2 regions of the Imbroritus primus genome follow, and region 2 is predicted to be linked to the other one. Evidence: predicted binding sites of a transcription regulator. Region 2 holds the regulator's gene; the other holds the start of a gene.
What was found. The regulator sigma-54, encoded in region 2, starts transcription at its own class of promoters, with help from an activator protein. The targets are predictions, from matches to a motif close to TGGCANGNAANCTGCTTT.

Region 1: fae (formaldehyde-activating enzyme) is a predicted target of sigma-54. The motif match lies at 1,584-1,601, and genes of this name have one in related genera.

What each region holds. Positions count from the first base shown of each region.
Region 1 covers NZ_OZ201293.1:2,103,590-2,107,959, reverse strand. Annotated here, with positions in the region: gene ACQ3C8_RS09625 (dihydroneopterin aldolase) at 347-871, shown strand; gene fae (formaldehyde-activating enzyme) at 1,014-1,526, opposite strand; gene ACQ3C8_RS09615 (triphosphoribosyl-dephospho-CoA synthase) at 1,629-2,546, opposite strand; gene ACQ3C8_RS09610 (ATP-grasp domain-containing protein) at 2,543-3,562, opposite strand; gene mch (methenyltetrahydromethanopterin cyclohydrolase) at 3,564-4,370, opposite strand, start outside.
Region 2 covers NZ_OZ201293.1:392,215-396,584, forward strand. Annotated here, with positions in the region: gene hprK (HPr(Ser) kinase/phosphatase) at 1-433, opposite strand, end outside; gene ptsN (PTS IIA-like nitrogen regulatory protein PtsN) at 486-941, opposite strand; gene hpf (ribosome hibernation-promoting factor, HPF/YfiA family) at 1,180-1,530, opposite strand; gene ACQ3C8_RS01800 (RNA polymerase factor sigma-54) at 1,576-3,069, opposite strand; gene lptB (LPS export ABC transporter ATP-binding protein) at 3,249-4,031, opposite strand; gene lptA (lipopolysaccharide transport periplasmic protein LptA) at 4,069-4,370, opposite strand, start outside.

The DNA.
Region 1 (4,370 bases), 1.5 Mb from region 2:
GTTCATGCCCACGCCATTACGCCATCACGGCATGGTGGCAGCGAGCCAGGGTCTCCCGCCGGAAGCGATGGCCGGGCACGTCCTGTGTCGTCACTGCAACACTGTGTGCCACGCCGGTACGCATCCGGTCTTCTCGGTATGGCCGTCGCGGCGCGCCCTGCGCGCGGAAGACGGCGGTTTTGAACCCATTGTAGCGCAAGGGTCGGGCGCGATCGCATGAAGCCGAGCACGGAGTACGGCATGGAGCAGGGACGGCGCATGGCGGTGGCCTGTTTTTTGCGTCGCCTCCCGCCATGTGCGGTCGATGGGACCGCCGGGGCCATGGGCCAGAGACCAGGAGCAGGCAATGAGACGAGACGACTTCACGGTACCCGCGGGGGCGGCAGGGGCATTCCCGGGCCACGCCAGCGGCACGCAGGCCGGCCTCGCGCTCGGCGCGATTCCGGCCGATGCTGCCCAGATGGACCTCATCTTCGTGCAGGGCTTCGAAGGCCAAACCATCATCGGCATCGACCCGTGCGAACTCGACCAGCCACAGCCGCTGCGCATCGACGTGACGGCCGGCCTCCCGCGTAGCGTGGCCTGCAGCACGGACCAGATCGGCGACACAATCCACTACGGGCAGATTCGCGAGGGATTGCGCGAGTTGATGCAGACGCATCGCCTGCAATTGCTGGAAGCCTTTGCCGAACGGATTGCGAGCATGGTGCTGGACGATTTTGGCGCGCACTGGGTGCGGGTCGTGGTGGTCAAGCCGAAGAAATTCGAGGATGTGGATGCCGTGGGCGTCGCCATCGAGCGCCGCCGGTCCGTGGCGCGGCAGGGTGGATCGCTGCTGGATTGGATGGGACACGGCATGGTGCCATCCTGAGCTGCCTGATGAGGCATGCATGAGGCATGCTTCAGTGCGGCACGCGGCACGGTTCTCCACGCCGCATGCCGATCCATTGAACGCCACCGGCGTCCAATGAACCAGTCGGCCCGGAATGGCGGCCGACTTCGCTGCTTCCGTCTTAGGCGTGAGCCTGGAACGGATGGTCGGCCGAACCCTTCTTGCCAACCACTTCCTTGGCCGTCGGCGAACCGGACACGGCGCGCTGGATAGCTTCGCGGGTGGCCTTGTAGTTGTAGTCCTGGATCTTGGCGTCGTCTTCGGCGAGCCAGTGGATGAACACGCCGACGCAGATGAACAGGTCGTCGGCTTCGTCGGCCGGGATGGTGCCGTCCTCGACGCTGTCAGCCACTGCCATGGCGACGGCGCGCTGGGCCGGGCCGAACATCTGCACGGCTTGCTTGGCGCCCTTGATGGTCACCTTGTTGAACATGACGGTGTTCGGCTTGGCGAGCAGGTTGGGGGCGACCACAGCCAGCAGCGAAGTGAAACCGTCCTTGTTGTTCACCAGGGCATTACAAAAGGCGGTTTCAACTGCCGAACCACGAGGTCCGATCAGCAGGTCGATGTGCGCGACTTCGTTGCCGTCTCCGACCAGCGACTCGCCGACCATTACTCGATTGATCTTTGCCATGTGTACGTCTCCCGAAAATGTTGGATGCAAAATGGGACGCGATGCGTCACATCTTCACTAACACTTTCCATGCCAGACCCCGCTGCCGGACCGGTTTTGCCCTCAGGGAACCGGCTGGATCGCGCATAGTGCCGGGCTCACGAGGGCCGCAATCATCGCTGTAGCCACGGTCAGGTCTGCGCTGGTACCGGGATTGATGCCGCGCGCCTTGAGCGAACGGTCCCATTCCGCCAGCAGGTGGAGATCGGGGCCATTCCCATCGTTGCAACGCTTTTTGAGGTCGCGTGCCTGTTCCGTGACACTTTGTGCGACATCGAGGCCGTGCTTGCGGACGATATGCGAGTCGGGAAAACGCCCCAGCCAGGCAAGATACGTTTCCAGCACCGCCGTGTGCAGGCTGCGCGCCGGACTGGCATGGCGCTGCATGGCCGCATGAAAGGCCGGCAGGCCCAGGTCGAACAGGTCGGCGAAGCCGTGGGCGTACTGCCGGGCGATGGTATCGCGCATGGCTGCCATGCGCATGGCAGTGCGCAGGTCGACGGTCGGTACTGCGGCGACGTCCTGTTCCGGCGCATCGCCAAGGCCACCCGGGCTGGCATGGGCGATGGCCCGGTAGGCAGCCTCGGCATCCGCCACAGTGAGGTCTGCGAGCACCTGTTCCACCGCTTGCCGCAACGCGCCGATGCCGGGCAGGCCCGCCGTCGCCAGCGCCGGCCGTTCCAGTGCCGCGGCCAGCGGTGCGCAAAGCAGCAGGATGCCAAGATTGGTGTTGCAGTGCGCCACGGCCCGCGTCAGGCGGACCGCACGTTCGATGCGGCTGCCCACCGTTTCGCCAGGTGCGGCGATGGCGGGGCCCGACGCCTTGGCGCTGGCGATAAACAATGCGGCCGTCATACCGTGGCCGGCGCTCTGCAGGCTGACATTGCCGGGCTTGCTGACCATCACGTCGAGCATGCAGGCCCACAGGAAGGCCTGCTGGGCCGTGCTGCCCAGGTCGTCGGGAGAGGGCGCCTGCATCATGCGGCGCTTCCCTGGGCTGCGTCGGCGATAAGGGGCATGCCGAGCCGGCGTTGCAGCAGGTCGTCCACCAGCAAGCCGGCGATATCGACGTCGGTGGTCGATTGCAGGCCGCGCCAGGCCGCCACGCCGTTGACTTCAATCACCACCGCGCCAGCGCCATCAGCACGGTCTTCTCCGGCCGGCATCAGGTCGATGCCGGCATAGTCGAGGCCCAGTGCGGCCGTCGCGCGGATTGCCAGATCGGCCAGCGCGGGCGGAATGTCGGCCGCTTCGCAGCGCGCGCCTTGCGCCACATTGTGGATCCAGCCGGCACTGACGCGCCGCATCGCGGCTACCGCGCGGCCGCCGACAACGAGGATGCGCCAGTCGAAGCCGGGCGCCGTGCGGGCCGCCTGGAAGCGCTGCAGATAAGCCACGTGGCCGTACGGTGCGAGTCGGGGCAGGGCGGCTGGCGCGCCGTTCACATGGCCGGCACGCGTCAGCCCCTTGCCCTGTGAACCGAACAGCGGCTTGAGCACCAGCGCGCGGCCCGCCGCGCCCTCGCGCATGACGATGCGCTGCGCGTGCGGGGCCGATTCCGTGACCCACGCGGCGGGCGTAGCGACGCCGGCGCGGTGCAGCAGGAAACTGGTCATGCCCTTGTCGACACTGCGTTCGATGGCGCGTGCATCGTTATAGACGGGCACGCCGAGTTCGCGCAGCGCGTGCAGGATGCCCAGGCGCAGCGTGACCTGCTCGAAGCTGCCGCCAGCGATGCCGCGCACGATTACCGCATCGGGCAGCTCGCGGCCGTAGCCGGGGATTGAGAGGCCGTGCCAGTGCCGCGTCAGGTCAAAGCCGCAATCGGCGAGGTCCACGCAGCGTCCTTCGCAGCCGCGCGCGCGCAGGGCGCGCTTGAGCCGTGTGGTGTGCCAGCCGGTTTCATCGGTCATGATGGCGACGCGCAAGGGGCGGCCTGGGGACCGGGTCGGCTGGGCTGGCGGGATGTCGGCCGGGATGTGCGCGTGCACGGTCATGTCATGCTTCCTGCAGCCACTGTCCCCGCAGCAGCGGCATATTGAGCGCGCCGGCATGCCATGTGCGGCCGGTGGCGAGATTACTGACCCACACCTCGGCGGGGGCAAAGAGGTTGGGATCGATCTTGTAGAAATCGTACTCGACTTCCTTGAAGATGTCGGCAAACGGCCGGCCATAGTCGGGCGAGCGCATCGACGGCAGATCGTTGGCCAGCGCACGCGCCTTGTCGTCGTCGGTATTCACCGTGAGCTGCACGCGGCCGCCGTAGAGGATGGCATCGTTGGTGCGACCCATGGCTTCGCCGCCATCCGCGCCGGGCGGCGGGAGCGGAGCCGAGGCGCTGCCGCCGACGATGTCGTGCAGCGCAAAGCCGAGGACATGCGCCTTGTGCAGGGCGACTTCGAGCACGCGGCCGACCACCTGCGTGGTGCCGGCGAGGCTGGTGGTGGGCGTCAGGATGACCGTGAGCTGATGCGGCTCCAGCCCGCAATCGCGCAGCACCTTGCGGATCACCACTTCAGGCGGCGGGCGGTCGACTTCGAGCACGAGGCAGGCGGCGCCGGGCTGGTCGCGGTAGCCGAGTTCCTCGAACAGCGGCTCGCGTCCGGCGAGCGCGCGTGCCGGGCCCGAGCCGAGTGCAAAGAATTTCTTGCCGCCAGTCTCTTCCTTGCTGGCCGACAGGCTCCAGCCGGCGTACTGGCTCGCCAGGCAGGCGAGCACCGGCTGCGCGCTGTGCACGTCGATCCAGGTGGGCCATTGTTCGCTGTCACCGCCATGCCGCAAGCGTACTTCGCCGAGTCCGCCCAT
Region 2 (4,370 bases):
TGGTGACGCGTGGCGCCGAGATGCGCGACAGGTACAGGCGCAGGTGGTCGATGACTGCGGCCGACGAAACCGGCGTGGTGAACAGCGGCGTGGATGAGCGCGTGCAACGCAGTTCCAGGTCCGGATGGGGATCGACGCCATCGGCGATCACCAGGAAGGGCGGCTCGAGCAGGATCAGCTCGCCCATCTGACGCTTGCGGTTTTCTTCGTCGAGGCGCTGGTAGTAGGTGATCTCCGGCTTGCCGAGCACCTGGATGCGATTCGGATGGATCAGGTTGAGGTGACCGACGAGGTCCGCGGCGGACGTTGCTTCACGCGCAAATTCGAGCTCGAAGGAACGGTCAGCGCCTTCCAGTCCGGCAATCCAGGACAGCCGGAGATCGGCTGCGTTGTCATCGAAGATCGATTGTGCGGTGACGCCAGTCAGTTCCATAACGTGCGGCAAATTGGGGTCTGCGCACGCGGCAGCGCGCGGCAGACAGATCTCAGGGCTGCCAGTCGGACAACATCTGGTGGACTGCTTCCGGGGTCGGCAGGGTGTTGAGCGCATCGCGGATGTCGCGGTCAGACAGCAACTGGGCGATTTCCGACAGAATTTCGAGGTGCTGTTGCGTGGCCTGCTCGGGCACCAGCAGGAAGATCAGCAGGGAGACCGGCTTGCCATCAGGCGATTCGAACGGAATCGGTTCCGCCAGCCGCATGAACGCCGCGAGCGGTTGCTTGAGGCCCTTGATGCGACCATGCGGAATGGCCACGCCCGCGCCCAGGCCGGTCGAGCCGAGCGACTCGCGGGCGAAGAGGTTGTCCGTCACGGTCGCCCGTGCCAGGCCGTGGTTATTTTCGAACAGCAGTCCGGCCTGCTCGAACACACGTTTCTTGCTAGTGACGCTGATATCCAGCGCGATGTTGCCCGGGGGCAGCAGTTTGGCCAAACGATTCATGAAGGACAGTGGAACAGTAGTGATCTTCGCCGTGGCGGGGAACAGCCTGACCGGACATTATAGACGAGCCGTGGCGCAGGATTGTGCGCCGCAGCAGGTCCGGCCGGGCGAGAGGATCATGCCTGAGGACAATACCATGCTCTCGGTGGGGAAAGCATACACTGCTGGCGCCGCTGCGGGCCCTCTGGCGCAAAAAAAGCCGCACATGGTGCGGCTTTGTGTTGGTTGCGCGGAACGCTCAGAGTCGGGCTTCGTCCGCTGTGGCCTGATACTTCAGCGCCACACGGTCATGGTTCTGCACTTTGTCCTTGTGCTTGATCACCTGGCGGTCGAGCTTGTCCACCAGTGCATCGATGGCTGCGTACAGGTCTTCGTGATGCGATTCGACGAAGATATCCTTGCCCTTCAGGTGCAGGTTGATTTCCGCACGTTGTCGCTTGTCCTTTTCTGTCTGGTTGTCCACCGTCAGCAGTACGCTCACCCCAATGACCTGATCGAAATGCCTGATGACCCGCTCCAGCTTGGTTTCCACGTACTCCCGCAGGGGCTGGGTGATTTCGAGGTGGTGTCCACTGAGTTTGAAATTCATAGCGACTCTCCTTTCACAGACATCGCATCCAGGACGATGCGATTACTACAGGGATTTGCGAAGGTTGACTGCCGGGATTCGAAGGGCCTCGCGATATTTCGCCACGGTGCGGCGCGCCACCACGAACCCTTGCTCGCCGAGCAGTTCGGCTATCCGGCTGTCGGACAGAGGGGTTTTGGGGTCTTCAGCTCCTATCAGTTGCTTGATGAGCGCACGGATCGCGGTAGATGATGCCGCGCCGCCGGTCTCGGTTGACACATGGCTGCCGAAGAAATACTTCAGCTCGAACGTTCCCATCGGGGTGGCCATGTATTTGTTGGTTGTGACACGAGAGATAGTCGACTCGTGTAAACCCAGTGTATCGGCTATCTCGCGCAAAACCAAGGGGCGCATCGCAATTTCGCCGTGCGTGAAAAAATTCTTCTGCCGGTCCACGATAGCCTGCGATACTCGCAGGATGGTATCGAAGCGCTGCTGGATATTCTTGATCAGCCAGCGTGCCTCCTGCAGCTTCTGCTGCAGGCCCGCGGCGCCGCTGTCACCCTTGCTGTTGCGCAGGATCTGCGCATACATGTCATTGATGCGCAGGCGCGGCATCACTTCGGCATTGAGCTGCGCGACCCACCCGGCCGGCGTCTTGCGGACTACTACGTCGGGCACTACATAGTCGGCATCGGGACGGCTGAAGGCAAAGCCCGGAAACGGCGTGAGCGAGCGGATCAGCGTGTGCGCTTCCTTCAACTCCGCGTCATTGACCTGCAAGGCTTTCTTCAGGCGCGTGTAGTCGCGCGTCGCCAGCAGTTCGAGATGCCCGGCAACGATGGCCTGGGCAAGCGGCTTGGCCGGGTGCTCGATACGCCGCAACTGTAGGCCCAGGCATTCGGACGCGTTGCGCGCACCGACCCCGGGTGGATCGAAGCTCTGCAGCATGCTGAGTGCCGATTGCACCTCATCTGCCTCCACTTCGAGTTCCGCGGGCAGTTCTTCCAGAATTTCGTCAATGGAAGCGGACAGGTAGCCATCGTCGTCGAGCGATTCGATCAGGAAGATCACCAGGCCCTTGTCGCGCATCGACAGTTTCAGCGGCGCCAGCTGGTCCATCAGGTGATCGCGCAGGGTCGGGCCGCCACAACCTAATTGCATGGGCGCGCGGTCATCCTCGTCCGCCTGCGGGCGACGCGCAAAGTCGTCCAGGCTCCAGTCGTTGCCATAGTCGTTGGCACCGTCGTCCAGGTCCCCGCCGGCGGCCTCGCCTGCGGTGTCACCTGGGGCGGCGCTGCGTTCCTCCCCATTTGCGGCGGACGGTACGGAAGCGGTCTCGGCCGGTGCATTCTGGACGCTCATGGAGCCATCCGCGCCGATCCGCACGGGGCTTTCAAGCCAATCGTTTTCACGCTCGAGCAGGGGGTTCTCTGTCAGGGCCTGCTCGACTTCTTGCTGCAGTTCGAGCGTGGAAAGCTGCAACAGCCGGATGGACTGCTGCAACTGGGGCGTCAGCGCGAGATGCTGTGAAAGGCGAAGTTGGAGGGACGGTTTCATTCGACCTATTGTAAGTCGAACCTCCGCGCGATGGAACGATAGTTGCTAGGAGATCGCGGCCGAATCGGAACAAAAGTGGCAACCGTTCGGCAAACCGCGCCGGACGGCCTCGGCCGCGCGCTGCGCAGCGGGCGTCGGGGCAGAGACAGGACTGCCGCCGCTCTTCCCGCCGGCCAGATTTACATGCGGAAGTTTTCGCCGAGATAGACCTTGCGCACCGCGTCATTGGCGATGATGTCTTTCGGCTGACCTGCTGCCAGCACCGTGCCCTCGCTGATGATGTAGGCGTGGTCGCAGATGCCCAGCGTTTCGCGCACGTTATGGTCGGTGATCAGCACGCCGATATTGCGTGCCTTGAGGAAGGCCACGATGCGCTGGATTTCGCCGACGGCGATCGGATCCACGCCGGCAAACGGCTCATCGAGCAGGATGAAGCGCGGGGACGATGCCAGCGCCCGGGCGATTTCCACGCGGCGGCGCTCGCCACCGGACAGCGACAGCGCCGGATTGTCACGCAGGTGCGTGATCTGCAGGTCATCGAGCAGGGTATCGAGCCGTTGCGCAATGGCCTCTTTCGACAGCGGCTTGCCGTTCTCGGTCTGCAGTTCCAGCACGGCCTGGATGTTTTCCTGCACGTTCAGCTTGCGGAATACCGAGGCTTCCTGGGGCAGGTACGACAAGCCCATGCGCGCCCGCTGGTGGATCGGCAGGGTGCTGATCGGCGCGCCATCCAGCATGATCTCGCCTTCGTCGAGCGCCACCAGGCCGACGATCATGTAGAACGACGTCGTCTTGCCTGCACCGTTTGGCCCCAGCAGGCCGACCACCTCGCCGCTCTTCACATCCAGCGAGACATCGCGCACCACGGTGCGCGTGCCATAGCGCTTCTGCAAATGCCGGACTTCCAGCGTGCTGGAAGCGGGGGCGGCGGTGGGCGTGGAGCGGGCGGTATCTGTCGTCATGCGCGTGGTGTCGGGGCCGAAGCGATAAGTGGCGGGATCAGCGTGGCTGGGCAGGCGGCGGCGCTGGCTGTAGCGTCACGCCCGGTGCGGGGTTCGAGGCTGGGGCGCTGGCGGCATTTGAGCCACGCGGCGCGAGGACCGCGCGCACCCGGCCAGTGCTGCTGCCCGAGGACGCCGCGCCCGCGGTGTCACCCCCCGAGGCCGTGTAGAAAGCGTTGCGGCTGTCGTAGGTGATCAGCGCGCCGCGAATCTCATCGGCCACGGTCGACCCTTCCAGACGCGCCATGCGCGCGCGCCGGATCAGCTTCGACACTTCCTGCTTGCCGTCGTACTCGATGC